DNA from 4 places in the Priestia sp. LL-8 genome. Region 4 is predicted to be linked to each of the others. Evidence: a T-box and tRNA genes for the amino acid it is inferred to sense, from the RefSeq annotation. Region 4 holds a T-box; the other regions hold tRNA genes.
What was found. A T-box is a leader RNA that pairs with one kind of tRNA and senses whether it is charged. The one in region 4 lies ahead of thrS (threonine--tRNA ligase), so its partner is inferred to be a tRNA-Thr.
Positions count from the first base shown of each region.

Region 1: it has a tRNA-Thr gene. The T-box ahead of thrS (threonine--tRNA ligase) is inferred to sense a tRNA for this amino acid. The anticodon was not compared.
Region 2: it has a tRNA-Thr gene. The T-box ahead of thrS (threonine--tRNA ligase) is inferred to sense a tRNA for this amino acid. The anticodon was not compared.
Region 3: it has a tRNA-Thr gene. The T-box ahead of thrS (threonine--tRNA ligase) is inferred to sense a tRNA for this amino acid. The anticodon was not compared.

Region 1 is NZ_JAZAQH010000001.1:594,088-597,270, reverse strand. It holds tRNA gene U9R83_RS03220 (tRNA-Gly) at 1-53, opposite strand, end outside; tRNA gene U9R83_RS03215 (tRNA-His) at 65-140, opposite strand; tRNA gene U9R83_RS03210 (tRNA-Phe) at 151-226, opposite strand; tRNA gene U9R83_RS03205 (tRNA-Asp) at 237-312, opposite strand; tRNA gene U9R83_RS03200 (tRNA-Met) at 317-393, opposite strand; tRNA gene U9R83_RS03195 (tRNA-Ser) at 419-511, opposite strand; tRNA gene U9R83_RS03190 (tRNA-Met) at 539-615, opposite strand; tRNA gene U9R83_RS03185 (tRNA-Ala) at 646-721, opposite strand; tRNA gene U9R83_RS03180 (tRNA-Pro) at 727-803, opposite strand; tRNA gene U9R83_RS03175 (tRNA-Arg) at 808-884, opposite strand; tRNA gene U9R83_RS03170 (tRNA-Gly) at 891-965, opposite strand; tRNA gene U9R83_RS03165 (tRNA-Lys) at 975-1,047, opposite strand; tRNA gene U9R83_RS03160 (tRNA-Gln) at 1,052-1,126, opposite strand; tRNA gene U9R83_RS03155 (tRNA-Tyr) at 1,134-1,217, opposite strand; tRNA gene U9R83_RS03150 (tRNA-Thr) at 1,226-1,301, opposite strand; tRNA gene U9R83_RS03145 (tRNA-Val) at 1,306-1,381, opposite strand; rRNA gene rrf (5S ribosomal RNA) at 1,493-1,608, opposite strand; rRNA gene U9R83_RS03135 (23S ribosomal RNA) at 1,672-3,183, opposite strand, start outside.
Region 2 is NZ_JAZAQH010000001.1:409,232-412,414, reverse strand. It holds gene queG (tRNA epoxyqueuosine(34) reductase QueG) at 1-35, opposite strand, end outside; gene U9R83_RS02245 (B3/B4 domain-containing protein) at 165-830, shown strand; tRNA gene U9R83_RS02240 (tRNA-Gly) at 946-1,019, opposite strand; tRNA gene U9R83_RS02235 (tRNA-Leu) at 1,092-1,173, opposite strand; tRNA gene U9R83_RS02230 (tRNA-Leu) at 1,204-1,292, opposite strand; tRNA gene U9R83_RS02225 (tRNA-Cys) at 1,307-1,380, opposite strand; tRNA gene U9R83_RS02220 (tRNA-Gly) at 1,418-1,492, opposite strand; tRNA gene U9R83_RS02215 (tRNA-Gln) at 1,498-1,572, opposite strand; tRNA gene U9R83_RS02210 (tRNA-His) at 1,601-1,676, opposite strand; tRNA gene U9R83_RS02205 (tRNA-Trp) at 1,707-1,780, opposite strand; tRNA gene U9R83_RS02200 (tRNA-Tyr) at 1,786-1,869, opposite strand; tRNA gene U9R83_RS02195 (tRNA-Thr) at 1,880-1,955, opposite strand; tRNA gene U9R83_RS02190 (tRNA-Phe) at 1,981-2,056, opposite strand; tRNA gene U9R83_RS02185 (tRNA-Asp) at 2,072-2,147, opposite strand; tRNA gene U9R83_RS02180 (tRNA-Met) at 2,151-2,227, opposite strand; tRNA gene U9R83_RS02175 (tRNA-Val) at 2,246-2,321, opposite strand; tRNA gene U9R83_RS02170 (tRNA-Glu) at 2,345-2,419, opposite strand; tRNA gene U9R83_RS02165 (tRNA-Ser) at 2,441-2,532, opposite strand; tRNA gene U9R83_RS02160 (tRNA-Asn) at 2,536-2,610, opposite strand; rRNA gene rrf (5S ribosomal RNA) at 2,620-2,735, opposite strand; rRNA gene U9R83_RS02150 (23S ribosomal RNA) at 2,846-3,183, opposite strand, start outside.
Region 3 is NZ_JAZAQH010000001.1:4,690,746-4,693,928, reverse strand. It holds rRNA gene U9R83_RS24545 (23S ribosomal RNA) at 1-1,089, shown strand, start outside; rRNA gene rrf (5S ribosomal RNA) at 1,200-1,315, shown strand; tRNA gene U9R83_RS24535 (tRNA-Val) at 1,325-1,400, shown strand; tRNA gene U9R83_RS24530 (tRNA-Thr) at 1,427-1,502, shown strand; tRNA gene U9R83_RS24525 (tRNA-Lys) at 1,510-1,585, shown strand; tRNA gene U9R83_RS24520 (tRNA-Leu) at 1,599-1,680, shown strand; tRNA gene U9R83_RS24515 (tRNA-Gly) at 1,704-1,778, shown strand; tRNA gene U9R83_RS24510 (tRNA-Leu) at 1,793-1,881, shown strand; tRNA gene U9R83_RS24505 (tRNA-Arg) at 1,891-1,967, shown strand; tRNA gene U9R83_RS24500 (tRNA-Pro) at 1,972-2,048, shown strand; tRNA gene U9R83_RS24495 (tRNA-Ala) at 2,054-2,129, shown strand; tRNA gene U9R83_RS24490 (tRNA-Met) at 2,160-2,236, shown strand; tRNA gene U9R83_RS24485 (tRNA-Ser) at 2,264-2,356, shown strand; tRNA gene U9R83_RS24480 (tRNA-Met) at 2,382-2,458, shown strand; tRNA gene U9R83_RS24475 (tRNA-Asp) at 2,463-2,538, shown strand; tRNA gene U9R83_RS24470 (tRNA-Phe) at 2,547-2,622, shown strand; tRNA gene U9R83_RS24465 (tRNA-His) at 2,633-2,708, shown strand; tRNA gene U9R83_RS24460 (tRNA-Gly) at 2,720-2,793, shown strand; tRNA gene U9R83_RS24455 (tRNA-Ile) at 2,800-2,876, shown strand; tRNA gene U9R83_RS24450 (tRNA-Asn) at 2,880-2,954, shown strand; tRNA gene U9R83_RS24445 (tRNA-Ser) at 2,958-3,048, shown strand; tRNA gene U9R83_RS24440 (tRNA-Glu) at 3,069-3,140, shown strand.
Region 4 is NZ_JAZAQH010000001.1:2,335,198-2,338,380, forward strand. It holds gene U9R83_RS11805 (sulfatase-like hydrolase/transferase) at 1-658, shown strand, start outside; T-box leader at 1,048-1,274, shown strand; T-box leader at 1,316-1,542, shown strand; gene thrS (threonine--tRNA ligase) at 1,596-2,813, shown strand; gene U9R83_RS11815 (hypothetical protein) at 2,985-3,183, opposite strand, start outside.

The sequences.
Region 1 (3,183 bases), 1.7 Mb from region 4:
AACTCACGACATCAGCTTGGAAGGCTGAGGTTTTACCACTAAACTACACCCGCGTTACTTAAGATGGGGCGACTGATGGGAATCGAACCCACGAATGCCGGAACCACAATCCGGTGCGTTAACCACTTCGCCACAATCGCCATCTTAAAATGGTGGCTCGGGACGGAATCGAACCGCCGACACAAGGATTTTCAGTCCTTTGCTCTACCAACTGAGCTACCGAGCCTTTATGTAAATGGCGGTCCCGACGGGAATCGAACCCGCGATCTCCTGCGTGACAGGCAGGCATGTTAACCGCTACACCACGGGACCACTTTGGTTGCGGGGACAGGATTTGAACCTGCGACCTTCGGGTTATGAGCCCGACGAGCTACCGAACTGCTCCACCCCGCGATGATATGAATATGATATAAATAAATGGCGGAGGAAGAGGGATTCGAACCCCCGCGGGCTTTAACACCCCTGTCGGTTTTCAAGACCGATCCCTTCAGCCGGACTTGGGTATTCCTCCGTATATTTATAACAAATGTAACTTATATGGTAGCGGCGGAGGGAGTCGAACCCACGACCTCACGGGTATGAACCGTACGCTCTAGCCAGCTGAGCTACACCGCCATATTATTCGTTACAATTATTTAATTTAATTGGTGGAGCCTAGCGGGATCGAACCGCTGACCTCCTGCGTGCAAGGCAGGCGCTCTCCCAGCTGAGCTAAGGCCCCATAAATGGTCGGGAAGACAGGATTCGAACCTGCGACCCCTTGGTCCCAAACCAAGTGCTCTACCAAGCTGAGCTACTTCCCGTTTATGGCGCGCCCGAGAGGAGTCGAACCCCTAACCTTTTGATCCGTAGTCAAACGCTCTATCCAATTGAGCTACGGGCGCTTTATATGGAGCGGAAGACGAGGTTCGAACTCGCGACCCCCACCTTGGCAAGGTGGTGTTCTACCACTGAACTACTTCCGCTTATTAAAATGAGCCATGAAGGACTCGAACCTTCGACCCTCTGATTAAAAGTCAGATGCTCTACCAACTGAGCTAATGGCTCTCTATGGCTGGGCTAGCTGGATTCGAACCAACGCATGACGGAATCAAAATCCGTTGCCTTACCGCTTGGCGATAGCCCAATAAAGATGGTGGAGGGGGGCAGATTCGAACTGCCGAACCCGAAGGAGCGGATTTACAGTCCGCCGCGTTTAGCCACTTCGCTACCCCTCCGATATAAATGGTGCCGGCAAGAGGACTTGAACCCCCAACCTACTGATTACAAGTCAGTTGCTCTACCAGTTGAGCTACACCGGCACGGTGGTGGAGGATGACGGGATCGAACCGCCGACCCCCTGCTTGTAAGGCAGGTGCTCTCCCAGCTGAGCTAATCCTCCAAATATCATACACAACATTCAGTGTGTATTGTATATAAGTTTTTTACAAATGAGCCAAATAAAAAACCCCTAGACTCTTTTACAAGAGCATAAAAAGGGGTCTTATTCATTGCCTGGCAACGTCCTACTCTCACAGGGACAAAGTCCCAACTACCATTGGCGCTAAAGAGCTTAACTTCCGTGTTCGGTATGGGAACGGGTGTGACCTCTTCGCTATCGCCACCAGACAAGAGATTGCTCTCTCAAAACTAGATAACAGTTCGCTGAGTAAAGCTTACGCTTTTAAAAGTTTGGTTAAGTCCTCGATCGATTAGTATCAGTCAGCTACACATGTCGCCACGCTTCCACCTCTGACCTATCAACCTGATCATCTTTCAGGGATCTTACTAGCTTACGCTATGGGAAATCTCATCTTGAGGGGGGCTTCATGCTTAGATGCTTTCAGCACTTATCCCGTCCACACATAGCTACCCAGCGATGCCTTTGGCAAGACAACTGGTACACCAGCGGTGTGTCCATCCCGGTCCTCTCGTACTAAGGACAGCTCCTCTCAAATTTCCTACGCCCACGACGGATAGGGACCGAACTGTCTCACGACGTTCTGAACCCAGCTCGCGTACCGCTTTAATGGGCGAACAGCCCAACCCTTGGGACCGACTACAGCCCCAGGATGCGATGAGCCGACATCGAGGTGCCAAACCTCCCCGTCGATGTGGACTCTTGGGGGAGATAAGCCTGTTATCCCCGGGGTAGCTTTTATCCGTTGAGCGATGGCCCTTCCATGCGGAACCACCGGATCACTAAGCCCGACTTTCGTCCCTGCTCGACTTGTAGGTCTCGCAGTCAAGCTCCCTTGTGCCTTTACACTCTACGAATGATTTCCAACCATTCTGAGGGAACCTTTGGGCGCCTCCGTTACATTTTAGGAGGCGACCGCCCCAGTCAAACTGCCCACCTGACACTGTCTCCCGGCCCGATCAGGGCCGCGGGTTAGAATTTCAATACAGCCAGGGTAGTATCCCACCGACGCCTCCACCGAAGCTAGCGCTCCGGCTTCTCAGGCTCCTACCTATCCTGTACAAGCTGTACCAAAATTCAATATCAGGCTACAGTAAAGCTCCACGGGGTCTTTCCGTCCTGTCGCGGGTAACCTGCATCTTCACAGGTACTATAATTTCACCGAGTCTCTCGTTGAGACAGTGCCCAGATCGTTACGCCTTTCGTGCGGGTCGGAACTTACCCGACAAGGAATTTCGCTACCTTAGGACCGTTATAGTTACGACCGCCGTTTACTGGGGCTTCGATTCAGAGCTTCTCCCAAAGGATAACCCCTCCTCTTAACCTTCCAGCACCGGGCAGGCGTCAGCCCCTATACTTCGCCTTGCGGCTTCGCAGAGACCTGTGTTTTTGCTAAACAGTCGCCTGGGCCTATTCACTGCGGCTCTCTCGGGCTATACACCCTACCAGAGCACCCCTTCTCCCGAAGTTACGGGGTCATTTTGCCGAGTTCCTTAACGAGAGTTCTCTCGATCACCTTAGGATTCTCTCCTCGCCTACCTGTGTCGGTTTGCGGTACGGGCACCTCCCGCCTCGCTAGAGGCTTTTCTTGGCAGTGTGGAATCAGGAACTTCGGTACTATAATTCCCTCGTCATCACAGCTCAGCCTTTACGATGAGCGGATTTGCCTACTCATCAGCCTAACTGCTTGAACGCGCATATCCAGCAGCGCGCTTACCCTATCCTACTGCGTCCCCCCATTACTCAAACGGCGGGGAGGTGGTACAGGAATATCAACCTGTTGG
Region 2 (3,183 bases), 1.9 Mb from region 4:
GAAATAATTTCTTCCTTTAACTGATACGCATTCATAGTGAGTAATGGCCTCCTTTCTAAGAAATTCTATATATTCATGCATTGAACTGTTTTCTCACTCAATGAAATGATAGGATGGTATCTATAAACGAACAAATACTAATTATAATAGAAAGGATCAAAAAAATGAACTTTACATTATCACCCGCTATTAAACAGCTTTGCCCTTCTTTTAAAATGGGAATCATTCAGTATAAAAATATTGAAGTTGGCGATTCTCCTCAAATGCTAAAAGGACGTCTGCGCCTCTTTCAAGAATCCATTTATTTCGACCTTGAGTCAAAAAAAGCAGCAGAATTTGAAGGTGTTAGCGAGTGGAGAAAGCTTTTCAAAACATTTGGAACTGATCCAAGTAAATACCGTCCTTCAATAGAGGCTTTAATTCGGCGAATAGGAAAACAAACGTATTTGCCTTCTATCAATTCCGCTGTGGACATTAATAACTTTTTTTCATTGCAATATGAAGTACCAATTGGAATTTATGATTCCTCTAATTTAGAGGGCCCCATCGAATTTACTATCGGTAAAAAAGAAGAGTCTTATGAAGCTCTAAATGAACGTAACATTTCTTTAGAAAATAAAATCATTTCAAAAGATGCCTTAGGAGCTTTCGGAAGCCCTTATGTCGATTCTAACCGAGCGTACGTAACTGAAAAGACAACACAAGCTGTACAGTTCATTTATTTAAAGCCTTCACTTTCAGAAGAACAGGCTTATAAACTAACTAAATCCCTAAGTGACATGTTCATTCAAATTCACGGCGGCGAAGCAACCTATCAAGTCATTAACTAATGTACGCAAATATAGCGTCTATCTTTTCAAGATAGACGCTATATTTGCGCTAAAAATAAAAAACGCAACATCTCAGCTTTGAAAGCGAGACACTGCGTTGTGATAACAATATGTATGGAGCGGGTGATGAGAATCGAACTCACGACATCAGCTTGGAAGGCTGAGGTTTTACCACTAAACTACACCCGCAAATATTATCAAAATTTGTCGACCGATAAGTAAAAATAAAAACAGGAATCATCCTGTCAAGTAAAGCTAAAGTACCGATGGTCGGGGTCGAACCGACACTCCCGAAGGAACACGATTTTGAGTCGTGCGCGTCTGCCAATTCCGCCACATCGGCAAAATAAAAAAGGCAAGTTAAAATTATAAATGGTGCCGAGGGCCGGACTTGAACCGGCACGGTAGTCACCTACCGCAGGATTTTAAGTCCTGTGTGTCTGCCAATTCCACCACCCCGGCAGCTTGTAAATAAATGGAGGCGGCAACCGGATTTGAACCGGTGATAAAGGTTTTGCAGACCTCTGCCTTACCACTTGGCTATGCCGCCATTTACTCAAGACTAAGTAACTTTATTAAAATTAAATTGGAGCGGAAGACGAGGTTCGAACTCGCGACCCCCACCTTGGCAAGGTGGTGTTCTACCACTGAACTACTTCCGCAAATATGGCTGGGCTAGCTGGATTCGAACCAACGCATGACGGAATCAAAATCCGTTGCCTTACCGCTTGGCGATAGCCCAATATTGGAATATGCATATCGTTTATAAATGGGGCGACTGATGGGAATCGAACCCACGAATGCCGGAACCACAATCCGGTGCGTTAACCACTTCGCCACAATCGCCACGTATATATGCAATGTTATTTTTATAATTGGCAGGGGCAGTAGGAATCGAACCCACACTGACGGTTTTGGAGACCGTAGTTCTACCTTTAAACTATGCCCCTGTAAATGGTGGAGGGGGGCAGATTCGAACTGCCGAACCCGAAGGAGCGGATTTACAGTCCGCCGCGTTTAGCCACTTCGCTACCCCTCCACAATAACTGTGGTGCCGGCAAGAGGACTTGAACCCCCAACCTACTGATTACAAGTCAGTTGCTCTACCAGTTGAGCTACACCGGCATTTTAAAAACAAATGTTTTTAAAATGGTGGCTCGGGACGGAATCGAACCGCCGACACAAGGATTTTCAGTCCTTTGCTCTACCAACTGAGCTACCGAGCCTTATTAAATTTAAAATGGCGGTCCCGACGGGAATCGAACCCGCGATCTCCTGCGTGACAGGCAGGCATGTTAACCGCTACACCACGGGACCACTTGGTTGCGGGGACAGGATTTGAACCTGCGACCTTCGGGTTATGAGCCCGACGAGCTACCGAACTGCTCCACCCCGCGATGATAATAGATAATATATGGTGGAGGATGACGGGATCGAACCGCCGACCCCCTGCTTGTAAGGCAGGTGCTCTCCCAGCTGAGCTAATCCTCCACTATTATGTAGATGAAAATAAATGGTGACCCGTACGGGATTCGAACCCGTGTTACCGCCGTGAAAGGGCGGTGTCTTAACCGCTTGACCAACGGGCCACTGTGCTAATTAAATGAAAATGGCGGAGAGCAAGGGATTTGAACCCTTGAGACAGCGTTAACCGCCTACACGATTTCCAATCGTGCTCCTTCGGCCACTCGGACAGCTCTCCAAATGGCTCCACAGGTAGGACTCGAACCTACGACCGATCGGTTAACAGCCGATAGCTCTACCACTGAGCTACTGTGGAATAATAACAGCCTGGCAACGTCCTACTCTCACAGGGACAAAGTCCCAACTACCATTGGCGCTAAAGAGCTTAACTTCCGTGTTCGGTATGGGAACGGGTGTGACCTCTTCGCTATCGCCACCAGACATATTATATTATACATGATTTAATAAAGAAAGCAAGACTTTTTTTGAAAAGTTTTGTTCTCTCAAAACTAGGTAACAGTTTGCTGAGTAAAGCTTACGCTTTTAAAAGTTTGGTTAAGTCCTCGATCGATTAGTATCAGTCAGCTACACATGTCGCCACGCTTCCACCTCTGACCTATCAACCTGATCATCTTTCAGGGATCTTACTAGCTTGCGCTATGGGAAATCTCATCTTGAGGGGGGCTTCATGCTTAGATGCTTTCAGCACTTATCCCGTCCACACATAGCTACCCAGCGATGCCTTTGGCAAGACAACTGGTACACCAGCGGTGTGTCCATCCCGGTCCTCTCGTACTAAGGACAGCTCCTCTCAAATTTCCTACGCCCACGACGGATAGGGACCGAACTGTCTCACGACGTTCTGAACCCAGCTCGCGTACCGCTTTAA
Region 3 (3,183 bases), 2.4 Mb from region 4:
CGAAGTATAGGGGCTGACGCCTGCCCGGTGCTGGAAGGTTAAGAGGAGGGGTTATCCTTTGGGAGAAGCTCTGAATCGAAGCCCCAGTAAACGGCGGCCGTAACTATAACGGTCCTAAGGTAGCGAAATTCCTTGTCGGGTAAGTTCCGACCCGCACGAAAGGCGTAACGATCTGGGCACTGTCTCAACGAGAGACTCGGTGAAATTATAGTACCTGTGAAGATGCAGGTTACCCGCGACAGGACGGAAAGACCCCGTGGAGCTTTACTGTAGCCTGATATTGAATTTTGGTACAGCTTGTACAGGATAGGTAGGAGCCTGAGAAGCCGGAGCGCTAGCTTCGGTGGAGGCGTCGGTGGGATACTACCCTGGCTGTATTGAAATTCTAACCCGCGGCCCTGATCGGGCCGGGAGACAGTGTCAGGTGGGCAGTTTGACTGGGGCGGTCGCCTCCTAAAATGTAACGGAGGCGCCCAAAGGTTCCCTCAGAATGGTTGGAAATCATTCGTAGAGTGTAAAGGCACAAGGGAGCTTGACTGCGAGACCTACAAGTCGAGCAGGGACGAAAGTCGGGCTTAGTGATCCGGTGGTTCCGCATGGAAGGGCCATCGCTCAACGGATAAAAGCTACCCCGGGGATAACAGGCTTATCTCCCCCAAGAGTCCACATCGACGGGGAGGTTTGGCACCTCGATGTCGGCTCATCGCATCCTGGGGCTGTAGTCGGTCCCAAGGGTTGGGCTGTTCGCCCATTAAAGCGGTACGCGAGCTGGGTTCAGAACGTCGTGAGACAGTTCGGTCCCTATCCGTCGTGGGCGTAGGAAATTTGAGAGGAGCTGTCCTTAGTACGAGAGGACCGGGATGGACACACCGCTGGTGTACCAGTTGTCTTGCCAAAGGCATCGCTGGGTAGCTATGTGTGGACGGGATAAGTGCTGAAAGCATCTAAGCATGAAGCCCCCCTCAAGATGAGATTTCCCATAGCGCAAGCTAGTAAGATCCCTGAAAGATGATCAGGTTGATAGGTCAGAGGTGGAAGCGTGGCGACATGTGTAGCTGACTGATACTAATCGATCGAGGACTTAACCAAAACTTTAAAAGCGTAAGCTTTGCTCAGCAAACTGTTATCTAGTTTTGAAAGAATAAATCTTTCGAAAAAAAGTATTGCTTTCTTTATGAAATAGTGTATAATGTAATATGTCTGGTGGCGATAGCGAAGAGGTCACACCCGTTCCCATACCGAACACGGAAGTTAAGCTCTTTAGCGCCAATGGTAGTTGGGACTTTGTCCCTGTGAGAGTAGGACGTTGCCAGGCTTATATATCGGAGGATTAGCTCAGCTGGGAGAGCACCTGCCTTACAAGCAGGGGGTCGGCGGTTCGATCCCGTCATCCTCCACCATCGACTATTTAAGTCAGAGATTGCACGCCGGTGTAGCTCAATTGGTAGAGCAACTGACTTGTAATCAGTAGGTTGGGGGTTCAAGTCCTCTTGCCGGCACCATTTTTTCGAGCCATTAGCTCAGTTGGTAGAGCATCTGACTTTTAATCAGAGGGTCGAAGGTTCGAGTCCTTCATGGCTCACCATTTATATTCACACGCGGGTGTGGCGGAATTGGCAGACGCGCTAGACTTAGGATCTAGTGTCTTACGACGTGGGGGTTCAAGTCCCTTCACCCGCATCTTTCATTAATTTCATATATGCGCGGAAGTAGTTCAGTGGTAGAACACCACCTTGCCAAGGTGGGGGTCGCGAGTTCGAACCTCGTCTTCCGCTCCACATATATAAGTCCTGCCGGGGTGGTGGAATTGGCAGACACACAGGACTTAAAATCCTGCGGTAGGTGACTACCGTGCCGGTTCAAGTCCGGCCCTCGGCACCATTTTAATAAGCGCCCGTAGCTCAATTGGATAGAGCGTTTGACTACGGATCAAAAGGTTAGGGGTTCGACTCCTCTCGGGCGCGCCATAAACGGGAAGTAGCTCAGCTTGGTAGAGCACTTGGTTTGGGACCAAGGGGTCGCAGGTTCGAATCCTGTCTTCCCGACCATTTATGGGGCCTTAGCTCAGCTGGGAGAGCGCCTGCCTTGCACGCAGGAGGTCAGCGGTTCGATCCCGCTAGGCTCCACCAATTAAATTAAATAATTGTAACGAATAATATGGCGGTGTAGCTCAGCTGGCTAGAGCGTACGGTTCATACCCGTGAGGTCGTGGGTTCGACTCCCTCCGCCGCTACCATATAAGTTACATTTGTTATAAATATACGGAGGAATACCCAAGTCCGGCTGAAGGGATCGGTCTTGAAAACCGACAGGGGTGTTAAAGCCCGCGGGGGTTCGAATCCCTCTTCCTCCGCCATTTATTTATATCATATTCATATCATCGCGGGGTGGAGCAGTTCGGTAGCTCGTCGGGCTCATAACCCGAAGGTCGCAGGTTCAAATCCTGTCCCCGCAACCAAAGTGGTCCCGTGGTGTAGCGGTTAACATGCCTGCCTGTCACGCAGGAGATCGCGGGTTCGATTCCCGTCGGGACCGCCATTTTGTTTGGCTCGGTAGCTCAGTTGGTAGAGCAAAGGACTGAAAATCCTTGTGTCGGCGGTTCGATTCCGTCCCGAGCCACCATTTTAAGACGGCGATTGTGGCGAAGTGGTTAACGCACCGGATTGTGGTTCCGGCATTCGTGGGTTCGATTCCCATCAGTCGCCCCATCTTAAGTAACGCGGGTGTAGTTTAGTGGTAAAACCTCAGCCTTCCAAGCTGATGTCGTGAGTTCGATTCTCATCACCCGCTCCAAATAATGGGCCTATAGCTCAGCTGGTTAGAGCGCACGCCTGATAAGCGTGAGGTCGGTGGTTCGAGTCCACTTAGGCCCACCATATTCCACAGTAGCTCAGTGGTAGAGCTATCGGCTGTTAACCGATCGGTCGTAGGTTCGAGTCCTACCTGTGGAGCCATACGGAGAAGTACTCAAGTGGCTGAAGAGGCGCCCCTGCTAAGGGTGTAGGTCGTGTAAGCGGCGCGAGGGTTCAAATCCCTCCTTCTCCGCCAGTCGTTTTAAATTTAAATATGGCCCGTTGGTCAAGCGGTTAAGACACCGCCCTTTCACGGCGGTAACACGGGTTCGAATCCCGTACGGGTCATCTTAAAAAGGTTTGCATATATTGCAAACCTTTTTTTATTTGC
Region 4 (3,183 bases):
CTATCAACGTACAGACCTGTTGACTAGTCACGTTGACTTGATCCCGACAATGCTTAGTTTGGCTAATATCGATGCTTCCGCTGTTCAAAAACAACTTCAAAAAAGTCATACGGAAGTACATCCACTTGTTGGGCGAGACCTATCTGGCACGTTGCTAGGAGAAACAACACTCCATCAAGAAAAAACGCCAATTTTCTTCATGACGGATGATGACCCAACAAAAGGACTTCATCAAACAAATTTTTTAAAAGAAAGCTACCCTTCAGTTGATCAGCCTAATCACATTCAAGCGGTCATTGTAGAGTTTTCGTCAGCGGCAGGAAAGGAAATTTGGAAATACGCTCGCTACCATGATAATCTGCAATTTTGGTCAACATCTGACGAACCGGATGAAGTCGTTCACCGAGAGCAATATGAAGGTTACCCAGTAAGTCTTACTACCCCCAAAACAACAGGGGTTCCCGATCAAATTGAAATGTACAATTTGACCAAAGATCCATTGGAAACAGTAAATCTGGCTCACCCGTATTTTTCGACAAATGAAACAAGGAAAATTCAACGGCAGCTTGATGTTATTCTTAAAGAGCAAATCAGGAAAAAACGGATTTTGCCGCAAAGTGGAATCATGCTTGATGAGCTTCCGCGTAATGATAGATAACAAAATAGTTTCTACGAATATAAGTTGAATATTTTTATGAGTAGAAAAGGCATATTTAATATTTTAGTATACAAATAAAAGTTTGATGATACGGGTGCTATGTTACTTATTCTGATTTGGAGAAGTATTGTATCTTACTTCGTTGATAAAGCGTATATAAAATAAATCCGCGCTTTTAATATTTTTCTTATTCGCCTTTATTGTGTAAAAACAAGAATAAAAAACAGTTTTTAATATTATAATAAAAAACTTTTTAAGTTCATGTATTCCTAAGTAACTTTTGAGGAATTTAAACATAAAGTAATCCTATAACATTAAAAAATAAAAAATTATCTCTTGACTTCTGTTAAATTTATACACTATAATCGCTTTTAACAACTAATAAACAGTATTTGGCAATGAAAAGGACATGAATTAGGTGCTGTTTTCTTCGCAGAGAATAGGGTCACTGGCTGAGAGCCCTTAAGAAATCATCTAATTTACCACCTTAGAGCTATTGCAGGGAACGTGCATAACTGAAACTGCAATCGGTAAAACCGTTATCTTTTTTGAGCGTAAAATACGTATGGGTATTTTACGGAATTAGGGTGGTACCACGGCCGCATTCGTCCCTTTACTAGGGATGAGTGCGGTTTTTTTTATGTAGAAAAAATGAATATACGAGCAATGAAAAGGACATGAATTAGGTGCTGTTTTCTTCGCAGAGAATAGGGTCACTGGCTGAGAGCCCTTAAGAAATCATCTAATTTACCACCTTAGAGCTATTGCAGGGAACGTGCATAACTGAAACTGCAATCGGTAAAACCGTTATCTTTTTTGAGCGTAAAATACGTATGGGTATTTTACGGAATTAGGGTGGTACCACGGCCGCATTCGTCCCTTTACTAGGGATGAGTGCGGCTTTTTTGTTGAATAAAAACATATTGGAGGAATGAACATGTCAAAACAAATGGAAGCAGAAAAACGAAATCATCAAAAATTAGGTCAAGAACTGGAGCTGTTTATGTCGATGGAAGAAGCTCCTGGCATGCCGTTTTTCTTACCTAACGGAATGATTGTTCGAAATGAGTTAGAAAACTACTGGAAACAAAAGCATTACAAAGCAGGCTATCAGGAGATAAAAACACCAATCATGATGAAACAGGAGCTATGGGAACAATCAGGACACTGGGAGCACTATCATGAGAATATGTATTTTTCAAATGTTGACAAACAAAACTATGCGATTAAACCGATGAATTGTCCGGGAGCCATTTTATTGTTTAACAGCAAACGAAGAAGCTACCGAGAACTTCCGATTCGATACGCAGAGCTTGGATTAGTTCATCGCCACGAGCTTTCTGGCTCTTTAAACGGATTGCTAAGAGTCCGTTCATTCACACAGGACGACGCTCATTTATTCGTAGAACTCAGTCAGATTGAAGCTGAGATTAGCCGCATCCTAGCGTTTATCCATGACTTTTACTCACATTTTGGCTTCGATTACAAAGTGGAGCTATCCACACGACCTGAAAAATTCATGGGAGATATTGAAACATGGAACCAAGCAGAAAAGTCGCTTCAATCTGTGTTAAGTGAAAAAGGCTTAGATTACCAGGTTAATGAAGGAGACGGAGCTTTTTATGGGCCGAAAATCGATTTTCATATTTTAGATTCCTTAGGTCGCAGCTGGCAGTGTGGAACAGTTCAGCTTGATTTTCTAATGCCAGAGAAGTTTGACTGTATGTATATTGGGGAAGACAATAAACCGCATCGTCCCGTAATGATTCACCGCGCTATATACGGTTCCGTTGAACGATTTATGGCCATCTTGATTGAACATTACGAAGGTCAATTTCCTCTTTGGCTGGCTCCTGTTCAACTCAAACTATTGCCTATTTCACCGCCGCATATGGAATATGCATATAAAGTGAAACACGAGATGGAGTTAAAAGGATATCGTGTGGAAGTAGATGATCGCATTGAAAAAATAGGGCTAAAAATTCGAGAAGCAGAAATGCTGAAAGTTCCTTATATGGCTGTGATAGGAGATAAAGAAGTGGAAGATGAATCGCTTGCTATGCGAAAGCATGGGAAGAAAAATATAGGAACAATAAGTGTGGAAGAGGCAGCTGTAAACTTGAATAAAGAAAAAAATTCAAACGGAGTTTATTGAAGCCATTTACCTTGCTAAATAGAAAAATCCGATTTTTTAAGTCGGATAGTGATTCCCTTCATCTTGTCTTACACCAAAATGAAGGGAATATTGAACTAGAAGGGTATAAAATATTATATATCGGCAGTGTAACTTTTGCATTAGACAAACGCCGGTATTTTGTGAAAAAAATTATCTTATTCCATTCGAATCGCTTGTATTTGATGAAGCTGAAGCCTCATCGGACAATTTGTTCGTATTTTGCTGAGCTTTCTTCTTTTTAGAAGGAGAATAAAAAAGAAATTTAAACATAAAGTACACTCCTAGTGCTAATAGAATACAGCCAATAAGTAAGTTAATCATCTTTCTCCGCCCTTCATACACTTCAGTT